Regions from separate parts of the Blautia sp. aa_0143 genome, predicted to be linked through region 3. Evidence: predicted binding sites of a transcription regulator. Region 3 holds the regulator's gene; each other region holds the start of a gene.
The links. Region 3 encodes NrdR, which represses ribonucleotide reductase genes. Its sites were predicted from a motif close to CACAANATNTTGTG; they were not measured.
Positions count from the first base shown of each region.

Region 1: nrdD (anaerobic ribonucleoside-triphosphate reductase) is a predicted target of NrdR. The motif match lies at 5,366-5,379, and genes of this name have one in related genera.
Region 2: EAI83_RS05345 (ribonucleoside triphosphate reductase) is a predicted target of NrdR. The motif match lies at 4,561-4,574, and genes of this name have one in related genera.

Region 1 is NZ_RCXU01000008.1:53,191-60,984, forward strand. Features, by position in the region: gene dapF (diaminopimelate epimerase) at 1-13, opposite strand, end outside; gene EAI83_RS05370 (transporter substrate-binding domain-containing protein) at 511-1,287, shown strand; gene EAI83_RS05375 (amino acid ABC transporter permease) at 1,432-2,124, shown strand; gene EAI83_RS05380 (amino acid ABC transporter ATP-binding protein) at 2,111-2,854, shown strand; gene EAI83_RS05385 (CBS domain-containing protein) at 2,978-3,412, opposite strand; gene asnA (aspartate--ammonia ligase) at 3,461-4,471, opposite strand; gene EAI83_RS05395 (hypothetical protein) at 4,688-5,221, shown strand; gene nrdD (anaerobic ribonucleoside-triphosphate reductase) at 5,422-7,557, shown strand; gene arcC (carbamate kinase) at 7,721-7,794, opposite strand, start outside.
Region 2 is NZ_RCXU01000008.1:43,838-51,631, reverse strand. Features, by position in the region: gene EAI83_RS05355 (AzlC family ABC transporter permease) at 1-356, opposite strand, end outside; gene EAI83_RS05350 (hypothetical protein) at 588-1,028, opposite strand; gene EAI83_RS05345 (ribonucleoside triphosphate reductase) at 2,037-4,409, opposite strand; gene hflX (GTPase HflX) at 4,624-5,859, opposite strand; gene EAI83_RS05335 (tetratricopeptide repeat protein) at 5,861-6,919, opposite strand; gene glmM (phosphoglucosamine mutase) at 6,928-7,794, opposite strand, start outside.
Region 3 is NZ_RCXU01000001.1:51,837-59,630, reverse strand. Features, by position in the region: gene efp (elongation factor P) at 1-476, opposite strand, end outside; gene EAI83_RS00235 (shikimate kinase) at 563-1,072, opposite strand; gene EAI83_RS00230 (YqeG family HAD IIIA-type phosphatase) at 1,069-1,575, opposite strand; gene EAI83_RS00225 (citrate/2-methylcitrate synthase) at 1,597-2,958, opposite strand; gene EAI83_RS00220 (aminotransferase class I/II-fold pyridoxal phosphate-dependent enzyme) at 3,206-4,423, opposite strand; gene gdhA (NADP-specific glutamate dehydrogenase) at 4,644-5,978, shown strand; gene nrdR (transcriptional regulator NrdR) at 6,235-6,684, opposite strand; gene EAI83_RS00205 (YlmC/YmxH family sporulation protein) at 6,823-7,077, shown strand; gene sigG (RNA polymerase sporulation sigma factor SigG) at 7,191-7,794, shown strand, end outside.

The DNA.
Region 1 (7,794 bases), on a different contig from region 3:
TCGTGAATTTCATAATAGTAGCCTCCTCTTGTTTCTGAATATTATACTTGTTTTTTCTGTTGGAGCACAAGACCCACATGAAAAAAACACGCAGGTTTTTTCCATTTGTTGCCTTTAATAGTATAGTATATTGGACAATTGTTATCGAAAAGTGAATTTTCCCTGTGAAATTCCGGTAAATTAGAAGTGGATTTTTGTATTTATGGATTTTATGTGCTTGCATTTTGTCAGAAACATGGTATCATAAAACAAAGTAATATGCATGGAGATGTATAATTATGCTGTACATTACGGATTGGGCTGTTACTGTTCATTGGTAATATTCCGCGAGGTGTTTTTTGTGACCACAGGTCACAGAAAACCCGAGAATTTCGGCGCGAAATCATGCAAAAGCATGATTTCTGTGCATCGCGGAGCGTGTTGCTGGTCACGAAGTGAACAGTAACATTGGACTGACACAAGCAGAGAGACAGTTAACGTAAAGTACATAGAATTCAGGAGGAAGAAAAAATGAAGAGAAAATTTATGGCACTTGCACTTGCAGCAGCTATGACAGTTTCTATGACATCCGCTGTTTTTGCAGCAGATGAGATCAAGAGCGCAGATGATCTGGAGGGTAAGAAGATCGGTGTTCAGCTTGGAACAACCGGTGATGCAGACGCTACAGAGGTTAAAGACGCAACAGTAGAGAGATACAACAAAGGTAATGACGCTGTTATGGCTCTGAAACAGGGTAAGATTGACTGCGTAGTGATCGACAGCGAGCCTGCCAAGAAATTTGTTGAGAAAAACGATGATCTTGAGATCGTTGAGGATATTTTTGATAAAGAGGAGTATGCAATCTGTCTTTCCAAAGATAATGCAGACCTTACCAAAGAGTTCAACGAAGCGCTGAAGGAGCTGAAGGATGACGGAACTCTGGATTCCATCAGAGATAACTACATCGGTGATGATGTAGGTAAGACACCGTATGAGACTCCTAAGGATGCAGATCACTCCAAGGGAACTCTTACCATGGCAACAAACGCAACCTTCCAGCCATACGAATACTATGACGGAGATAAGATTGTAGGTATTGATGTTGATATCGCTCAGGCTGTCTGCGACAAGCTTGGATATGAGCTGAAGGTCGAGGATATGGAGTTTGATGCGATCGTAAATTCTGTTAAATCCGGAAAAGCTGATTTCGGTGCTGCAGGAATGACAGTAACAGAGGATCGTAAAAAGAGCGTTGATTTCACTGATCCGTACACAACTGCAGAGCAGGTTGTTATTGTAAAGAAATAATTTTGCACAGAGAAATCAGAGGATTCTGAACGGATAAGCTGAGAAACAGATATTCGTTGCAGGGTTCAGTAGCGAATGATCAGGTTCCGGATATCCGGGTATGTTTTCCGGATTTCGGAACCTGTAGTTTTGGAAAGGGTGGAAATTTTGAGTCTTATTGAACAGTTTCAGTTTAACTTTCTGGACGACAATCGCTGGCAGTTCATTTTGTCCGGTCTGAAAAATACCATCATCATTACTTTTTTTGCTGTACTTCTTGGTATTTTTCTGGGATTTGTCATTGCTATTGTCCGTTCTACACATGATAAGACAGGTAAGCTTAAGATCCTTAATGTGATCTGTCGTGTTTATCTGACTGTGATCCGCGGTACACCAACGATGGTACAGCTGCTGATCGTATTTTATGTTATTTTTGCAACCATAGATCCGGGTAAGATAGTTGTTGCCATTATCGCCTTTGGTATGAACTCTGCTGCATACGTGGCTGAGATCGTCCGTTCCGGTATCATGTCTATTGATCAGGGACAGTTTGAGGCAGGACGGAGCTTGGGTCTTAACTATACACAGACTATGATCAAGATCATTCTTCCGCAGGCGGTCAAGAACATCCTGCCGGCCCTTGGAAACGAGCTGATCGTACTTTTGAAGGAGACATCCATCAGTGGTTATATCGGACTTATGGATCTGACCCGTGGCGGAGACATTATCCGAAGCCAGACCTACAGTGCACTGTTCCCGCTGCTGGTAGTAGCTGCGATCTATCTTGTGATCGTTTGTTTTCTTACCTATCTGGTAGGAAGACTTGAAAGGAGGCTGAGAACCAATGAGCGTAAGTAATGAAGTGCTTCTGGATGTACAGGGACTTGAAAAGGCCTATGGCGGCAATCAGGTTCTCAACGGGATCACCACACAGATCCGCAGAGGTGAAGTAGTAGCCATTATCGGACCATCCGGCTGTGGTAAATCTACATTCCTCCGTTCCCTGAATCTCCTTGAGGAGCCGACCGGGGGAAAAATCCTCTTTGAGGGAACCGACATCACAGATTCCAAGGTGGATATCAACCGTCATCGTCAGAAGATCGGAATGGTATTCCAGCAGTTTAATCTTTTTCCACATAAGACAGTAAAAGAGAACATTATGCTCGCACCTGTGACTCTGAATCTTATGAGTAAGGAAGAGGCTGAAAAAACGGCACTGGAGCTTCTGGAGCGAGTAGGTCTTCCGGATAAGGCAGATTCCTATCCGGACATGCTTTCCGGCGGTCAGAAGCAGCGTATCGCCATTGCAAGATCTCTTGCCATGAACCCGGACGTGATGCTGTTTGATGAGCCTACATCTGCTCTTGATCCGGAGATGGTAGGAGAGGTCCTGGAACTGATGCAGGAGCTTGCAAGATCCGGCATGACCATGGTTGTGGTAACTCATGAGATGGGCTTTGCCCGCGAGGTGGCAACCAGAGTCCTCTTCATTGATGAAGGAAAGATCCAGGAAGAAAATTCTCCTAAGGAATTCTTTGCAAATCCAAAGAATAAGAGACTTCGAGAGTTTCTTTCAAAGACATTATAATGACATTATAAATATAAGAATATTAAAAACGGATGCTTCATCCTCCTGTGGAAATGCTGCAGGAGATAAAGCATCCGTTTTTTGTAGTGCTAGTTGCAAAAAAATCCTTTTTCTTTCCGCTGCTCAGTGGATTTCTTCACCGGCAGTTTTCTGTGCGGCTTTTATTTCGTTGTAACAGTATTTGATGATAGATTTTCTGGTTATGATCCCGATGAAGGAGCCCTGGTCATCTACCACCGGTACGAAGTTCTGATTAATGGCGCGATCCAGGAGATCTTCCATATTGGAATCTGCATGGACCGGTTTGTAGGTGGCACGGCGTGGGATCGCCATGATCGGGATTCCCTCTGTTTCCTTGATGTCGTGGATATCTGCACGGCGCATGCCCCAGAGGAGATCTCCCTCTGAGATGGTGCCGAGATATTTGCCGTCCATGGTGAGGATAGGAATGCAGGAGTACTTGCGGTGCTCCATTTTTTCGAGGGTCTGGCGAAGCGTTTCATCCTCAAAGATGTAGGCTACTTCGCTTTTGGGAATCAGAAAAAACAGAATGTTCACGTTATTACCTCATTTCCGCGAAAATTATAAATAAATCTGTAGGCTGTTTTAGAGAAGCTGAAGTCCGTGTGTCTCTGCAGCATCTGTGATCTCCTTCGGCCAGAGAGAGACATGTACTTCTCCGATGTGTGCTTTACGAAGGAAGAACATACAGATCCTGGACTGTCCGATACCACCACCGATGGTGTACGGAAGCTCTTTGTTCAGGATTGCTTTCTGGAATGGAAGCTCTCTTCGGTCATCACAGCCTGCTTCGGTAAGCTGGCGGTCAAGTGCGTCCTCATCAACACGGATTCCCATTGAGGAAAGCTCAAGGGCAATGTCAAGTACCGGATAGTATACGAGGATATCACCGTTCAGTTCCCAGTCATCATAGTCCGGGGCACGTCCGTCGTGGCGCTCGCCGTTGGTGAGGGTTTTGCCGACTTTCATAAGGAAGACAGCGCCCTTTTCACGGGTGATCCGATATTCACGTTCCTTCGGTGTGCAGTCCGGATACATGTCAAGAAGTTCCTGAGTTGTGATAAAGAAGATATCCTTCGGAAGGATCTCCTCGATGTAGTCATACTGTACAGCCATGTATTTCTCAGTTTTACGAAGGACACTGTAAATGGTGCGTACGGTTTCCTCGAGAGTCTCTATGGAACGCTCTTCTTTGGAGATGATCTTTTCCCAGTCCCACTGGTCTACGTAAACAGAGTGGATATTGTCCAGATCTTCATCCCGGCGGATGGCTACCATATCTGTGTAAAGACCCTCTCCGTGAGAAAATCCGTATTTTTTCAGTGCGTAGCGTTTCCATTTGGCAAGGGAGTGTACGATCTCGGCGTTGCTTCCTTCGATAGCCTTGATATCAAAGCTTACCGGGCGCTCTACACCATTAAGGTTGTCGTTAAGGCCGGATTCCGGTGCTACAAATGTTGGAGCGGATACTCGAAGAAGGTTCAGCTTCTGTGAGAGTGTCTGCTGGAAGAAATCTTTTACTGTTTTGATCGCAATCTGTGTGTCATGGAGGTTCAGGTCTGCATGATAGGTTGCGGGGATTGTGATTGTATTCATTATCGGCTCCTCCTGATGATTTTTAGGCTTATTGCTCTGTGGGGTATTATAGCAGAAAATGGGTGGAGTGGCAATATAATGAGAGGGGAAGTCTTTTGGGGTATCGTAGAAAAATGCTGGGTATTAAATGCCTGGTGTGATATACTGAAAAAAGAATGCTTATGTTTACGACGGAAATATAAATATCCGTTTTGACGGATAGAATGGAGGGAGCTTATGGCAGGTCAAAGGTGTCAGGTTTGTGGGGGTAAGGTTGTAAATGGCAGGTGTTCATTATGTGGGATGCCTTACAGAAATGATGAGGTGTTATATCATTTGAATGAGCCCCGGGAGATACATTATAAACATGCTTCCGCCAAAGTGCGGGATATGATGCGGCAGTATGGACAGGATGCTGATCAAACAACACAACATAACGGAAACGTAAACCGGAATACGAACGCAAACCGGAATACAAATATAAATCGGAATACGAATGCAAGCCGCAATACCGATTTGAATCGGAATCTAACCAGAAGCCGGAATACAGGTGCAGCAGCCGGACGTAAGACTGCAGCGGCAGTTAATACCAGGAATAAAACAACGGTGGGCAGAAATCGTGCAGAAGTTTTAGATCAGGGAAAAAAACAGCAAAAAAAAGATCAGAAAAGCAGCGGGGCAGGCTGGATCATATGGTTTATAGTGACACTGGCCATTCTGCTTCCGAAATTATGGGATTTTCTTGCAGACTGGATCGGAACAAATTTGTGAGAATATTTCTGCAGTGAGATCAGGCAGTGCTAAGTGTCTGTATTTTCGTGTATACAGAAATATCCCTTTTCTTTTCTCCTCAGCTGTGTTATACTCATGCCTAGCACAACATATAGATGAAAAACAATATATAGAAGATATAGGTACTATATATAGTATTTTGCATAGCGACTTATATATAGCACAGGGAGGGATGAGCAATGTTATATGTGATCAAGAAAGACGGGACAAGAGAGGAGTTTAATCCGCAGAAGATCGTGGCTGCCGTGAACAAATCCGCAGAGCGTATTCTTTATACTTTTTCAGACGAGGAGAAGGATTTTATCTGCCGTTTTGCCCAGGAGCATGCGGATTCCCTTGGAAAGAATGAGATCGAGATCCAGGAGATGCACAACATCGTGGAGGGGGCTCTGGAGCGTGTGAATCCGGCAGTTGCCAAGAGCTACCGTGATTATCGGAATTACAAGCTGGATTTTATCCATATGATGGATGATGTCTATACCAAGAGTCAGGCGATCCGTTATATCGGTGATAAAAGTAATGCCAATACAGACAGCGCCCTTGTTGCCACGAAACGAAGCCTGATCTTTAATGAGCTGAACAAGGAACTCTATCGGAAGTTTTTTATGAACCGTAATGAGCTTCAGGCATGTAAGGACGGCTACATTTATATTCATGACCAGTCTGCACGTCTGGATACCATGAATTGCTGTCTGTTCGATGTGGCAGCTGTTTTAAGTGGCGGTTTTGAGATGGGCAATGTCTGGTATAACGAGCCGAAGACTCTGGATACAGCCTTTGATGTTATGGGGGATATCATTCTCAGTACAGCAGCACAGCAGTATGGTGGCTTTACAGTGCCGGAGGTTGATAAGATCCTGGCACCGTATGCAAAGAAGAGCTATGATAAATATATTTCCGAATTTATGAAATACTCGGATGAGAGCTGGAGTGGCCGTGAGGAGAGAGCTATTGAGTATGCTCTTGATAAGGTCCGCAGGGATTATGACCAGGGCTGGCAGGGAATTGAGTACAAGCTGAATACCGTCGGTTCTTCCAGAGGTGATTATCCGTTTGTTACGGTGACACTTGGTCTCGGAACCGAGCAGTTTGAGAAGATGTGTACGATTTCCCTTCTTGAGGTCCATCAGGGAGGACAGGGTAAGGCCGGACACAAGAAACCGGTACTTTTCCCGAAAATCGTATTCCTTTATGACAAAGAGATCCATGGTCCCGGAAAGTGCTGTGAGGATATTTTTGAGGCTGGTGTGGAGTGTTCCTCCAAAACCATGTATCCGGACTGGCTGTCTATGTCCGGCGCAGGCTATATTTCCAGTATGTACAGGAAATACAAGAAGGTCATCAGCCCGATGGGATGCCGTGCTTTCTTAAGTCCGTGGTATGAGCGTGGCGGTATGGAGCCGGCGGATGAGAATGATACGCCTGTTTTTGTGGGACGTTTTAACATTGGTGCGGTAAGCCTTCATCTTCCGATGATCCTTGCAAAGGCTAGAGCGGAGAGCAGAGATTTCTATGAGGTTCTGGATTTCTATCTGGAAATGATCCGTAACCTGCATATCCGCACTTACGAATATCTGGGACAGATGCGTGCATCCACCAACCCGCTTGCATACTGTGAAGGCGGTTTCTACGGCGGACATCTGAAACCGAATGAAAAGATTGGCAAGATCCTGAAGCCTATGACAGCTTCCTTCGGTATCACAGCGTTAAATGAGCTTCAGGAGCTTTACAATGGCAAATCCATTGCCGAGGATGGGGCGTTTGCTCTGGAGGTTCTGAAATATATCAATGACAAGGTAAATCAGTACAAGAAGGAAGATGGTTATCTTTATGCGATCTACGGAACACCGGCAGAGAGTCTTTGTGGACTGCAGGTAGAGCAGTTCCGTAAGATGTATGGAATCATTGAGGGCGTTTCTGACAGACCATATGTGAGCAACAGCTTCCACTGCCATGTAACAGAGGATGTAACTCCGATCGAGAAACAGGATCTGGAGGGACGTTTCTGGGAACTCTGCAATGGAGGTAAGATTCAGTATGTACGTTATCCGATCGGCTACAATAAGGAAGCTATCCGTACACTGATCCGCAGAGCCATGGATCTGGGATATTATGAGGGAGTGAACCTTTCTCTTGCATACTGTGACGATTGTGGTCATGAGGAACTGGAGATGGATGTATGCCCTGTCTGCGGTTCCAGAAACCTGACCAAGATCGACCGTATGAACGGATATCTTTCCTACAGCCGTGTCCATGGAGATACCCGCCTGAATGCGGCGAAGATGGCTGAGATCGCTGAGCGAAAATCTATGTAAATACTGGCTGCCCGATCAACTGTGGAACAGTGATCGGATGTGGAGCCAGACAGTAAAAAAAATATCCCGCAGAGCTGCCGGTAAGACCAGCAGCCGTCTGCGGGATATTTTTATGTAAAGTGAAGTTTTATAGTTCACTTTGTATTCTGAGTCCGTAAAATGATCATTTAATGATAGTTCCGGTCTTCTCACGGTAGCCGTCTTTTGCATGGGCCATGTCTGTGATGATGGTACGGC
Region 2 (7,794 bases), on a different contig from region 3:
TGGGCCGCACTGATCCCGAAAATTTCATCGGTGATACCAAAAGCAGCGATGTATTTCAGGATGCCGGACTCCTCACGCCGGAATTTCTGGGACAGGGAAAATGACATCAGGCAGTATCTCAGGTTGATGATCAGCTGGGTCATTGCCATCTCCCACATGGAGCCTCCCGCAAAAATAATGTCCAGTCCCGCAAACTGACCGGCCGATGTCAGGTTGGTCAAAGAGATCAGGACTGCCTGCCAGATACTCAAGCCGCCGGCAACAGCCATCATGCCAAAGGTAAAGGATACCGCAAAATATCCAAGAGCGATGGGAACTCCATCCTTCATACCTTTTCTGAAACTTTCTCTTTTCATCGATTTCCTCCATTGTATGTACATTCCGTTATAAACGCAGCTGTGCCTACTTCTCCGATCTGTACAGCACTCATCAGAATCTCGCCACAGCTCGTTGTACATGTAAATAAGAGCGTGCCCGGAAACGTTTTTCCTGTTTCCTGACACGCTCTTTTATTGTAGCATTGCCCTGTCAAAACTTCAATACGTGAATACGTCATTCCTGTTTGTCATTTTTTCCGGAATATGTCCTTACGCTTCTTCAACTCCATCCGGATCTACCAGACGATCCAGAACCTTGAATCCATTGTTACGAAGAACGCTCTCTGCAACAAGGAGATCCTCACAGTGCATGATCGCTACCGGGACTTTCAAACCTCTGTGGAAAAAGGTGTAAATGTAATGAAGGTTTACATTGCTGTCGCCCATGACGCTGAGAAGCTTATCAAGACCGCCGATCTCATCCTGAAGATCTACCAGGATAGCCTGAGTAATACGGGTCATATATCCGTTTTCTGCCATGATCTGGTCTGCTTTTTCCGGATCATCACATACCATACGAAAGTTTGCGAACTCCGGTGCATCGAAACAGCCGAAGCCGTAGATGTCGATCTGATTCTCAGCAAGAATCTTTGTGACTTTCTGAAGACTTCCCGGAGTGTTTTCTACGAAGACGATATTCTGTTTTACCATGATGTGATTTCCTCTTTTCCTGATTATTTTTTCTTGTTATTGTTTTTCTTATTATTCTTTTTTTATTCTAGCATGAAATTAATTGGAAGTGAATCCCTTTCCGGGAGGGAGCATTTCGCATGCGGTTTTTCCTTTCCAGGAGGAGCATTTCGCATGCGGCAGGTGCGAGGAGGGGAAGCATTCATAGTTGCGAAGGCCATCGTCCCCTCCTCGCGCTCCTCCCCTCCCGGCCACGCCGCTGTTCTGTGTTGTGGAATGTGTTACTTTTCTGACGGGGTGATGGATTCTACGATGTTGGGTATTGCAAGTTGTGCCGATATAAGTAACTGATATGCTTTCTTGATTCAGGTCAAGCGGATATTCGCAATCCGCTTCGCTACTTGCTCATAACTGAATAACTGCTCCGCAGTTTATCAGATAGAGCCTGCACTTCTCCTGATACAAGCAAGTCCTCACCCACTGCTTATTGCTTTTCGCAACTCTGCAGGGAACTTACTTGATTCAGTTAAATATCACAGAATATAAATCTCATATCAGGGAACAGGCCCACTATGCGGGCCGCTTTTCCGTCCGCCTTCATTCATCGGCTCAGCCTTGAATTCCCGATACCGTCAAATCCATCACCCTATCAATAACGTATCACACACCACAACGTACGTTCAAAAAAGCGTGCCCGGAAAGGGGGAGCGCGAGGGGGAAAAACGGGCTTCGCAACTTTGAGTGCTTTCCCCCTCGCAAATTTCCGCCGGGAAACAATTCCCGGATCCCCCACGCGGTATTACAGCGGTATATATTCATACATTAAAGTGTAACACTTTCAATCATTAAACCCATGTATAAGTATACCATCCCGACATGAAATGTCAACCACCTTTCCCCAAAAACGAAAATCCCCCCAAAAAATATAAAAACAAAAAGACAAAAAATATATAAAAAAAGACCAGACGCACATCCAAACAGACATACGTCCAGCCATTTTAATTACAATTTACAATTGCCCCGAAGAGCTCAATCCAGCTCTTCATCCACATACTTCTGAATGTTAGAAGCATTCACATACTTCTTAACCTGTACCCCGTCAGTGATCACAAGTGTAGGCGCCTGACGGATCCCATACTGCTTGACAAGCTCGGGATTCTGCTCAGCATCGATGATCTCCAGCTCTTCGCCTTCCAGCATTTTCTTTGCCATACGGCAGTTCGGACAAGTGCTGGTCGTAAAAAGATATTTATGAGATTCCACTGGCTGGATCTCCACCTCGTCACCCTTCATGGTCATCACACTGGTATGGACCTTTTTCAGCTGGGAATGGGTAATATCATAGAGGGTACGGTTCTTGTACTCCTGGGTCTTACCATCGTTCCAGTTCTGTACAGGACGGTAATATCCTGTGATACGGCTGTAAACCTCAGCCTTCTTTCCACATTTCGGGCAGGTGAAATGCTCGCCGCTGATGTAGCCATGCTCCTGACATACAGAATAGGTCGGTGAGATGGTGTAATAGGGCAGGCGATAATTCTCTGCGATCTTACGTACCAGCGCTGCCGCTGCCTTCCAGTCCGGAAGCTTCTCCCCAAGGAATGCATGGAATACGGTTCCTGAAGTATACAGAGTCTGCAGATCGTCCTGAATATCCAGTGCGTCAAAAATATCCGCAGTGTAATCAACCGGCAGATGAGAGCTGTTTGTGTAATACGGAGTGTCGCCCTCTTTTCCTGCTGTTTTGATATCCGGATAACGGCTTCTGTCGTGTTTGGCAAGACGGTATGCAGTGGACTCTGCCGGTGTTGCCTCCAGGTTGAAAAGCTCTCCCGGATATTGCTCCTGATAGTCTGAAAGACGGCTTCTCATATGCTCCAGAACCTCTTTTGTAAACTTCTGGGTTTCCGGATCTGTCATGTCTTTTTTCAGCCAGCAGGCATTTAAGCCCGCTTCGTTCATTCCCACAAGACCGATAGTGGAAAAATGGTTGTCAAAGCTTCCAAGATATCTCTTCGTGTACGGATACAGTCCCTCATCCAGAAGCCTGCTGATCACATCTCTCTTGATGTGAAGAGATCTTGCGGAGATATCCATCATGTGGTCCAGGCGCTGATAAAATTCCTTCGGCGTTCTGGAAAGATATGCGATACGCGGCATATTGATGGTAACAACGCCTACAGAACCTGTACTCTCACCGGAGCCAAAGAATCCACCACTCTTTTTGCGGAGCTCACGGAGATCCAGACGGAGGCGGCAGCACATGCTGCGGATGTCGCTTGGCTTCATATCACTGTTGATATAATTGGAAAAATACGGAGTACCGTACTTGGAAGTCATCTCAAAGAGAAGACGGTTGTTCTCGGTATCAGACCAGTCGAATTCCTTTGTGATGGAGTAGGTCGGGATCGGATACTGGAATCCACGTCCGTTGGCATCTCCCTCGATCATGGTCTCGATAAATGCCTTGTTGACCATATCCATTTCTTTCTTACAGTCCTTATATTTGAAATCCATGTCCTTGCCGCCTACGATAGCCGGAAGCTCTGCAAGGTCGTCCGGAACGGTCCAGTCCAGTGTAATGTTGGAAAATGGTGCCTGAGTGCCCCAGCGGCTTGGAGTATTTACGCCATATACAAAGGACTCAATGCATTTCTTAACCTCTGGATAGGAAAGGTTGTCTGCCTTTACAAAAGGTGCCAGATAAGTATCAAAGGATGAAAATGCCTGTGCGCCCGCCCACTCGTTCTGCATGATACCCAGGAAATTCACCATCTGATTGCAGAGTACACTTAAATGCTTTGCAGGTGCAGAAGTGATCTTACCCTCAATACCACCAAGTCCCTCTCGGATCAGCTGCTTCAGGGACCAGCCTGCACAGTAACCGGTCAGCATGGACAGATCATGGATATGGATATCTGCATTTCTGTGTGCATCTGCGATCTCGTTGTCGTAGATCTCAGACAGCCAGTAGTTTGCAGTAACTGCTCCGGAGTTGCTTAAGATCAGACCTCCTACAGAATAAGTAACCGTTGAGTTCTCCTTTACACGCCAGTCCTCAACCTTTACATAGCTGTTTACGATTTCTTTATAGTCAAGGATGGTGGATTTCATATTGCGGATCTTCTCACGCTGCTTACGATAAAGGATATACGCCTTGGCAACATCAGAATATCCGGCCTGGATCAGTACGTTCTCCACACTGTCCTGGATATCCTCAACAGAAATCCGGTTGTTCTCGATCTTATTCTGAAAATCCGCTGTAACACGAAGTCCCAGAAGATCGATCATATCCGAACTGTAATTCTTACCTTTGGCATCAAATGCCTTATCAATTGCCGCGGTGATCTTCCCCATTTTAAATTCGTCTAATTCACCGTCTCTTTTTACTACCTGAAACATAAGAAAATGCCTCCCTCATGCATTTATTTATAAGCGGATATTCCATTCCGCCTCACTTGCCTGCTTACGAACACACTCCGTTTCACGATCTGTGTTCAAAGCGCTGTAGGCTTATTGTATCAGACACGCCTCTTTGCGTCAACATAAAAAGTACCATATATAGTGCCCGTTTTGTTCACGGTACTATATATGGTACTGAGTAGATATTTTAACATTATGTGACTTTCGGATAGATTTCCCGCGGAACTCTTGCTTTTACAGCAATCCCGCCTTCGGTATACTCTTCCGAAAGAAGCTGTCCATACTCACGGATCAGCTGGATCTGACCGGCCTCCGAATAAGGAAAAAGCCGTTCCATATAAATCTGTCCTTCTGCCAGTATCTCAGAAAGAAGCTGCTTAAATTCCTCAAGCCCCTCTCCTGTCCGTGCGGAAATCTTCAGCGTATGGTCTGCCCGGAGATCCCGAAAGCTCTCCCCGGAAACACGGTCCTGCTTGTTAAAAAGTGTGATCGTCTTTTTTCCAAGGGCACCAAGCTCTTTCAGGGTTTCATATACGATATGCATCTGCATCTCCGCCTGAGGATTGGATGCATCTACCACATGAATGATATAATCCGCATATTTGGCTTCCTCCAGAGTACTCTTGAAGGCTTCCACCAGATTGTGGGGAAGCTTGCGGATAAAGCCTACGGTATCCGTAAGAAGAAGCTGCTGTCCGTCATCCAGTGTCAGAAGACGGGTAGTCGGATCCAGTGTGGCAAACAGCTTATCCTCCGAAAGCACCGAAGCGCCTGTCAGTGTATTCAGAAGCGTGGACTTTCCTGCATTGGTATAGCCGACAATGGCTGCTGTCTTCAGATTTCCCACAGCTCTTCTGGAACGGATCAGCTCTCTGTGCTTTTCTACCTGGGAAAGCTCCTGCTTCAGTGCGGATATCCTGTTCCGGATCAGACGACGGTCTGTCTCCAGCTTTTTCTCACCAGGGCCTCTGGTTCCGATTCCTCCTCCAAGTCGCGAAAGAGAAGAACGTAGTCCCACAAGACGTGCAGACCGGTAACGAAGCTGTGCAAGCTCTACCTGGATCTTGCCTTCACTTGTGACGGCACGCTTCGCAAAAATGTCAAGGATCAGCAGGGTACGATCCATAACCTTGCACTCCAGCTCCCGCTCCAGATTATTCATCTGGGCTGGAGAAAGCTCATCGTCACAGATCACACCATTGGCATCCAGGGCATAGAGAAGACCTTTTACCTCTTCGATCTTGCCTTTTCCGATATAGGTGCCCGGATGTACGGCCTCACGATTCTGAATGATCCTGCCTGCAACCGCCGCACCTGCCGTAGCCGCAAGTTCTCCAAGCTCATCCAGGGATTCCTCCATGTCATCCCCCCGATCTGCCTGGACACCGATCAGGATAACCCTGTCCTGTATTTCCTCAAAATATTCCATATCAGCCCTCCGAAGACGTTCTGGTTTTCAGGAAAGCCCGCTCTTTTTTTGCAGCGGAATCTTCAGGGAACATCTCAATATATTCCTGGACCTTGGTCAGTGCAGTAGCAAAATCCAGCTTTTTTTCATAGGCTACGATCTCATTGAACAGAAGACTCTGCATCTCGTCTGTGGTAGCTGTCGGAAGGCCTTTTGTGATGTTATCAAGAGCAGAATCATAATCTCCGCTTCGGATATCGCACAGTGCCAGACCATTATAGCCCTTGGCGGAATCACCCACTGCGGAAATATACTGCTTGTACATTGCCTGAGCATTTTCCACATCATCCTGGGCCAGATATACCATTCCCAGAAGAAGCAATGCTTCCGTATTATCCTTCTTGGTTGCTTCCAGAAGCTCTTTTTTTGCGCTGCTGTAGTCTTCCATATAATAGTAGACACGGCCTCTGTCACAGTGGTCCTGGGCATCCTTGGCCTCAGAAGAAAGAGCAGCTTCCAGATATCTGGTTCCGTCCGCTTCCATATCCTTGTCCAGATATGCCTCATAGATCTCGATCGCCATATCATAGGTGGAATCTTCTCCATAGGCCTGTTTGAAGTTAGATGCGGCTTCTTCGTAGGAATCCATGGCAAGGGCAACCTTTCCGGTGAGGAAATAACTGCCTGCATCCATGGAAAAATCTTCTCCAAGTGTCTGGCAGTCTGCCATGGCATCCTCGTATTTTCCAGACTTCAGCTCTGCAGTAGCCCGGTAGGACAGGATATCCTTACGAAGGCTTTTGCTTACTTTATCGCAGTTCAGAGCTTCCGTGAAGCTATTCACCGCATCCTCATATTTGCCAAGACGCAGGCTTGCGATACCTGCCCCGCGATAGGACTGTGCCAGCTTCACTCCGTTCTGGATAGAGCTCTGGTACTCCTCCAGGGCATACTTGTAGCTTCCCTGGGAAAGATCCTTTCCGGCCTGTTCATATATTTTTGTTTTTTCACTGCCACAGCCGCCCAGAAGCAAGGCTCCTGTAACGGCTGCAAGAATCAATACGGTCTTTGTTTTTTTCATGGAATTCCTTATTCTACAACAAGCCCTTCGGCTTCCATCACATCAACAACACTATCTACATATTTATGGCAGAGATCATCCGTTCCCGCTTCTACCATAACACGGATCAGCGGCTCTGTACCACTCTCACGTACCAGGATACGTCCGTCATCGCCAAGTGCCTCTGCGGCTGCCTCAATGGCTGCTTTTACCTTTTCGTTCTCCAGTGCTGTTTTCTTGTCGGAAACACGCACATTCCGGAGAAGCTGCGGATAAACCTTCATCTCCTTTGCAAGGTCACAGAGTGTGGCCTTCTGATCCACACATGCCTCCATGATCATAAGAGAAGTCAGGATCCCGTCACCAGTAGCAGAATAGCGGCTGAAGATGATATGTCCGGACTGCTCACCACCGATACTGTAATTGTTTTCCATCATGTTCTCGGCAACGTATTTGTCACCAACTGCAGTCTGCTCATAGTCGATGCCTTCACGCTCCAGAGACTTGTAAAGACCAAGATTGGACATAACGGTGGTTACAACTGTATTTCCGTTGAGCTGGCCTTTCTCTCTTAAATATTTGCCGCACACATACATGATCTTATCACCGTCAATGATGTTTCCGCGGTGGTCTACGGCGATACAGCGGTCTGCATCACCATCATATGCAAAACCGATATCCAGGCCTTTATCTACCACGAACTGTCTCAGAACTTCAATGTGTGTGGAACCGCAGCCACGGTTGATGTTGGTTCCGTTTGGCTCATTGTTGATCACATAGGTTTTTGCACGAAGTGCGTCAAAAACACTCTTGGCAATGGCGGATGAGCTTCCGTTGGAGCAATCCAGCCCAACCTTGATATTTTTGAAATCATGGCATGGGATAGAGATCAGATG
Region 3 (7,794 bases):
TGTGCACCTGTCTCAACAGTTGCCGGTTTGGTAGCACCCTGTGCTGTATTTCCTGCGAATCCTGGCTCTGTCTCAATAACCTCAAGCTCTACAAAAAGAGGTGGCTCGATTGCGAATACCTCTCCGTTATGAGAGCAAACCTTAACCATCTCATTATCCTTAACAAATTTCAGAGAATCGCCAACCTGCTCCTCTGTAAGACCAACCTGATCATATGTCTCTGTATTCATGAAGTAGTATAAACCACCATCCTGATACAGATACTGCATATCTACACGCTCAATACGTGCTGCCGGGAATTTCTCTGTAGGGCGGAAGGATTTCTCTACTACAGAGCCTGTGATAATGTTCTTGTATTTTGTTCTTACAAAGGCTGCGCCTTTTCCTGGTTTTACATGCTGGAATTCAACGATCTGACATACGTTTCCATCAATTTCAAGTGTGATACCATTTTTGAAATCACCTGCTGAAATCATAAATATTTCCTCCTTAATATATGCGGTTCTTTTTCGCTATGGATTATTCTATAATACCTTTTGCCATTTTTCAACTGTTTTTTTGTTTAAGCCTTCAATTTTTCTTCAATTTCTGCGATCAGCTCATCAAAAGGCTTCACTCCTGTGACAACTTTAATGTCCGCAAACTTCTCATAAACCGGATCTCTCTGTTTCAGAAGTTTCTTGATCTTCTCTTCTTTATTCTCAGTTCCTTCCAATGTGGGATTGTTACTTCCTTCCAGACGTTTGATCAACGTTGCAGCAGATCCCTTCAGATAGATGATCGTTCCCATACTCTGGAGATATTTCTGGTTCTGCTCCTGAAGAGGCAATCCCGCACTTACAGAGATTACCTTCCGTTCGCTGTCTGTGGACAGTTCCTTGACTGCCATAGTCTCCAGCGCACGGTAAAATGCTTCTCCAAAGCGTTCAAATACCTCCTTTACTGACATGTTCATTTTTTTCACGATCAGTCTGTCCACGTCAATAAACGGAAGCCCCAGGTCCTTCGCCAGTCTCTTTCCAACTCGTGTCTTTCCTGAACCCATAAAGCCGATGATTACAATATGGTTCATGAATTCTTTCCCTCCTCTTTTTGGTAAAAATGTAATACTATTTTTTCCAGATATCGCTTCAGTACGATCTGGATCTCCTCTTTTGGATGAATCGGTTTCACAAGGATCGTCCGGATCCCTGCTCTCTTTGCTCCATAAATATCCGTAAACAACTGATCTCCTATAAAGATCGTCCTGTCAAGATCGATTCCGATCACCTGGCAGGCTTTTTTATAATTTTTCACAGCCGGTTTATGGGCATTTTCTATAAAATCCCCCTCTACTGCTTTGGCAAAGGGCTCCACACGAGGTTTCTGGTTATTGGATACAAAGCAGTATCGAAACCCGAGAGCCCTCAGCTTTTCAAACAGTTTCTTTGCCCGGTCATCTGCCGGTGCACCGTGGGGAACAATGGTATTATCGATATCAAAGAGCAGCCCTCTGTATCCTTCTCTGTAAAGCTTCTCATAATCGATCCCATACGCAGAATCCAGATATTCATCCGGAAAAAAGCATCTGAACATCTATTCCACCTCAGTCCTTTCCTATCGCTCGCAAAGAGGAATATACTCTGCTTCCGGAAGGACATTCTTATATGCGGGACGGATGATCTTATCCACATTGATAAGCTCTTCCATACGATGTGCGCTCCAGCCTACGATACGTGCAATAGCAAACATCGGTGTGTAAAGCTCCAGCGGCAGATCCAGCATGCTGTAAACAAATCCGCTGTAAAAATCCACATTGGCACTGACACCCTTATAGATCTTACGCTCCTCTGCGATAACCTTTGGTGCAAGACGCTCTACTGCAGCATACAGCTGATAATCCTTCATTCTGCCCTTTTCTCTTGCAAGCTGTTCCACATAGCCTTTAAAGACTTCTGCACGTGGATCTGAAACAGAATAGATCGCATGTCCCATACCATAGATCAGTCCACGTTTATCAAAGGCCTCTTTATGAAGAAGCTTCTTAAGGTATGCACTGATCTCCTCTTCATCACTGTAGTCATGTACGTGTTTACGCATATCGTTAAACATTTTTACGACTTTGATGTTGGCACCGCCGTGTTTCGGGCCTTTCAGAGAACCTAGTGCTGCCGCGATCGCAGAATACGTATCTGTCCCGGAAGAGGAAACCACATGTGTAGTAAAAGTAGAGTTATTACCACCGCCATGCTCCATATGAAGGATCAGAGCAATATCAAGGATCTCTGCCTCCAGTGCCGTATACTTCTTATCCGGTCTTAACAGACGCAGGATATTCTCAGCTGTGGAAAGCTCCTTTTTAGGCTGATGGATATAAAGACTCTCGCCTTTCTCATAGTGGTTATAGGCCTGATATGCATAAACAGATAACAGCGGGAAAACGCTGATCAGGTTGATACACTGACGGAGCACATTCTCCAGTTCAATATTATCCGGGTCTTTGTCGTAGGAATAAAGTGTCAGCACGCTTCTTGACAGAGCGTTCATAATATCTCTGGATGGTGCCTTCATAATGACATCCCTTACAAAATTCCGCGGAAGCATACGCTGGTTCGCAAGAATCCCGGAAAATCCATTCAGTTCTTCCTGATCCGGAAGCTTTCCGAAAAGAAGCAGATAGGTTACTTCCTCAAAACCGAAGCGCCGGTCATTGATAAAACCATTTGTCAGATCCTTAATGTCATACCCGCGATAAGAAAGCTTACCTGCGCAGGGAACCTCTTTTCCGTCCACGATCTTCGTTGCCTGGACATTGGAGATCTGGGTCAGTCCTGCAAGGACACCCTTTCCATTCAGGTCACGCAAGCCTCGCTTGACATCGTATTTGCCATATAAAGACAGATCCAGTTTGTCATTCTCACGACAGATCTGGGTAAGTTTCTCAATCTCAGGTGTCACTTTCATGTTGAATTTGCTCATCAGTTATTTCCCCTTTCGATTTCTGTTTTATTGCTGTTCGATAACGGTCCCTCCTCATTCCCCTCTCAAGCAATTCTGGTCTTATTTGTATATCCCGGCGTAGCTGGCCGGGATATTTCAGATATATTATAACATTTTTTTCGGTTCCGGTCTATGCCGAAAATATAACCGAATATCTGCTTTACAGTTTATCGGTTATGAGCAGGCAGCGAATGCGGATCGCAAATCTCCTCTTGTCTATCTGCGATCAGACCTGCTTATATGTAGCAAAGAACTCTTTCATCTTCTTCATTGCCTTGTCAAGCTGGCGTATATCCGGCAGATAAACAATACGGAAGTGATCCGGCTGATTCCAGTTGAAGCCCTTGCCCGGAACAACAAGCACCTGTTTCTCATGAAGAAAATCCAAAGCAAACTGTTCATCATTGAAAATATTGAATTTCTCAGTATCGATCTTCGGGAATATATAAAATGCCGCATGTGGTTTTACAACGGAAATTCCCGGAATATCATTCAGTGCCTTGTAAATAAAGTCTCTCTGCTCATAAACACGTCCGCCCGGCTGCGTATATTCATTGACACTCTGATATCCGCCAAGTGCAGTCTGTACAATGGACTGTGCCGGAACATTTGAACAGAGACGCATGGAAGAGAGCATATTGATTCCCTCTATATAACCCTTCGCCTTACTTTTTGCACCACTTAAAATCATCCATCCGATGCGGAAACCTGCGATCATATGAGACTTGGACAATCCTGAAAATGTTACACAGAACACATCGGGTGCAAGGGATGCAATCGATGTATGTTTATATCCATCCATAACAAGACGGTCATAGATCTCATCAGAAAAGATGATCAGCTCATTTTCTCTTGCAATGTCTGCAATCTGTTCCAGGATCTCCTTCGGATATACTGCACCTGTAGGGTTATTGGGATTGATGATAACGATCGCCTTGGTCCTTGGTGTGATCTTGCTCTTGATATCCTCAATATCCGGATACCAGTCAGACTGTTCGTCACAGATATAATGAACTACATTTCCGCCTGCCAGTGTTGCAGTAGCTGTCCACAGCGGATAATCCGGAGCCGGGATCAGGATCTCATCTCCGTTATCAAGTAACGCCTGCATACAAAGGTTGATCAGTTCACTGACACCATTTCCCGTATAAATATCATTAATGGTAACTCCCGGGATCCCGCGAAGCTGTGCATACTGCATGATCGCTTTTCTTGCAGAAAAAATGCCCTTGGAATCGGAATATCCCTGGGAAGTACGAACATTACTCAGCATATCCAGGATCACTTCCTGAGGTGCTGAAAACCCAAATGGATACGGATTACCAATATTCAGCTTCAGAATCTCCATTCCATCTTCTTCCATTCTGGCAGCCTCATCCACAACCGGTCCGCGCACATCGTACAGCACGTTGTCAAGCTTTGATGATTTCCCGAATGTTCTCATAAAAACCACTCCTCTTCTAATTTTCACTATTATTTAACCATTTTAATTTCATAGTCAAAAAATATTTATTCTATATCATCTCACATTTAGGCTTTCAACGCAAGAAATAAAAATTTAAAAAAAATAAATTTAGCACTTCCCTTTTTTAGCATGTTAATGTATAATAGCACTCGAATTTAGTTTTCAACGCAATTTAATATGTGATGAGGAGGAAACAATAATGTCTTACACAGAAGAAGTTTATGAAAGAGTTGTAGCACAGAATCCTGGCGAGCCAGAATTCCATCAGGCAGTTAAGGAAGTTCTCGATTCCCTTAAAGTCGTAATTGACAAAAATGAGGAAGAGTATCGTAAACTTTCTATCCTTGAGCGTCTTGTAGAGCCAGAGAGGATCATCTCCTTCAAAGTACCGTGGATCGATGATAACGGAACTGTACAGGTTAACAAGGGATATCGTGTTCAGTTCAACAGCGCCATCGGACCATACAAAGGCGGCTTAAGATTCCATCCTTCTGTAAATCAGGGTATCCTGAAATTCCTTGGTTTTGAGCAGACCTTTAAAAACTCTCTTACAGGCCTTCCGATCGGCGGTGGAAAAGGTGGCTCCAACTTCGATCCTAAGGGTAAATCTGACAGAGAGGTTATGGCATTCTGCCAGAGCTTTATGACAGAGCTTTGCAAATATATCGGCGCAGATACAGATGTTCCGGCTGGTGACATCGGTGTCGGCGGACGTGAGATCGGTTATCTCTTCGGACAGTATAAGAGAATCCGTGGCCTTTATGAGGGTGTCCTTACAGGAAAGGGTCTTTCCTTCGGAGGTTCCCTGATCCGTACAGAGGCTACCGGTTACGGTGTTGTATACATGCTCAACGAGATTGCCAAAGCTCACAATGATTCTGTAGAAGGAAAAACAATCGTTGTAACAGGTTCCGGTAATGTAGCTATTTACGCTGTTGAGAAAGCTACTCAGCTTGGTGCCAAGGTTGTTGCAATGAACGACTCCAACGGATATGTCTACGATCCGAACGGAATCAACCTTGACGTCGTAAAGGATATCAAAGAAGTAAAACGTGGACGTATCAAAGAATATGCAGACCGTGTTGAGGGTGCTACCTACACTGAGGGACTTGGCATCTGGAATATCAAATGTGATATCTACCTTCCATGCGCTACTCAGAACGAGCTTGGTCTTGACGGAGCTAAAACACTGGTTGCAAATGGCTGCAAATACGTCGTTGAAGGTGCAAACATGCCTACTACTCTTGATGCAACAACATACCTTCAGGAGAACGGTGTTCTCTTCATGCCTGGTAAAGCCGCAAACGCTGGCGGTGTTGCCACATCTGCACTTGAGATGAGCCAGAACTCCATGAGACTTTCCTGGACAAGAGAAGAGGTTGATGAGAAACTCCACAACATCATGATCGATATCTTCCACAAAGCTGATGACGCTGCTAAACGTTACGGTATGGAAGACAACTATGTTGTAGGTGCAAACATCGCCGGCTTCGAAAAAGTTGTTGACGCTATGAAAGCTCAGGGTATTGTTTAATTAAGTTTCCTGAATCATTAATGTATATTTATAGCAGGGACCGCAGAGGATTTTTCCCAGGCGGTTCCTGTTTTTTTGTATCCACTTTTACGATCTCTGAAAAATCGAACATTCATGTGTAAAGCGGACATTCGCAATCCGCTTCGCTACTTGCTCATGAACGCAGTCGCTTCGCGATCTGCGTTCAAAAAAGGCCGGTTGTCTTTTGACAATCGGCCTGAAATCTCCTGCATTTGCGGTCTATTCATTTAATCTCTTAATTGATCAGCTTCTTCAGCTCATCCATAAAGGTACTGACATCTTTAAACTCTCTGTATACAGACGCAAAGCGTACATACGCCACCGCATCCAGATCCTTCAGATGCTCCATAACGATCTCTCCGATCTTGGTACTGCTGATCTCACGGTCTTCTGACCGGAAAATATCTCCTTCTATGGAATCGATCATCTCTTCCACTCTCTCAATGGGAATGGGGCGCTTATAGCAGGCACGAAGAACACCATCCTGGATCTTGGAACGTTTATAGCTTTCCCGGTTCTGATCCTTCTTGATCACAGTCAGCGGAATCGTTTCCACCTTCTCATAAGTTGTAAAACGCTTTCCGCAGGCATCACAGAGACGGCGGCGGCGGATGGAATTGGTATCCTCTACAGGTCTGGAATCTACAACTCTTGTATTATCCTGGTTACAGAACGGACATCTCACGGAACTCTCCCCCTTTCCGGATCAGTAAATCATTACTAAATTCGTTTTTATTATAAAATAAATGCACATAATGTGTCAACAATCGGACTTGCATAAATTTTACAGATTTTCCATAAAATCATACCAGGTGATGAATTTATGCGCATCTGTGAGCTGAAACAAAAAGAAGTGATCAATATCCATACCTGCCGCAGTCTTGGCTGCCCTCTTGATGTGGAATTCTGCTGTGAAACCGCACGTCTGAAAGCCCTGATCATGCCGGAACCGGGAAAATTTTGCTGGTGTTTTTCCAAAGAAAATGAATATTCCATTCCATGGGACTGCATCCGCCAGATCGGCGAAGATATCATCCTTGTTGATTTCCGTAATGAAAAACTGCTGTCCGGAGAATAAATACCTCCTTATTGTCAAGGCCCTTTATTTTTTATATTTTCCCTGAAAAAGTATATTTCAACCGCCCTCTGAGAATCATCTTAATGTACTGACAAGACAAGGAGGATTCTAAGATGGCACTGAATAAAGTTGAAATCTGCGGAGTAAATACCTCAACCCTTCCCGTTCTCGATCAGGAAGAAAAGGCGGAGCTCTTTAAAAGAATCAAAGCTGGCGATGAAGAAGCCAGGGAATTGTACATCAAAGGCAATCTGCGGCTTGTTTTAAGCGTGATCCGGCGTTTTCAGAACAGCAGTGAAAATCCGGATGACCTTTTTCAGATCGGCTGCATCGGCCTGATCAAAGCGATCGATAATTTCGACACCACTCTTCAGGTAAAATTTTCCACCTATGCAGTTCCCATGATCATCGGAGAGATCCGAAGATATCTCCGTGATAACAACAGCATACGGGTCAGCCGTTCTCTGCGGGATATCGCTTACAAAACCATCTATACCCGGGAAAACTATATGCGGCAGCATCTCAAAGAGCCTACCATTGCAGAAATCGCTGATGAGATCGGTATCGACAAGGAAATGATCGTCTATGCCATGGATGCGATCCAGAGCCCGGTAAGCCTTTTTGAGCCCGTGTATTCCGAAGGCGGAGATACCCTATATGTTATGGATCAGATCAGTGATAAAAAGAACCTGGAAGAAAACTGGGTGGAGGATATTT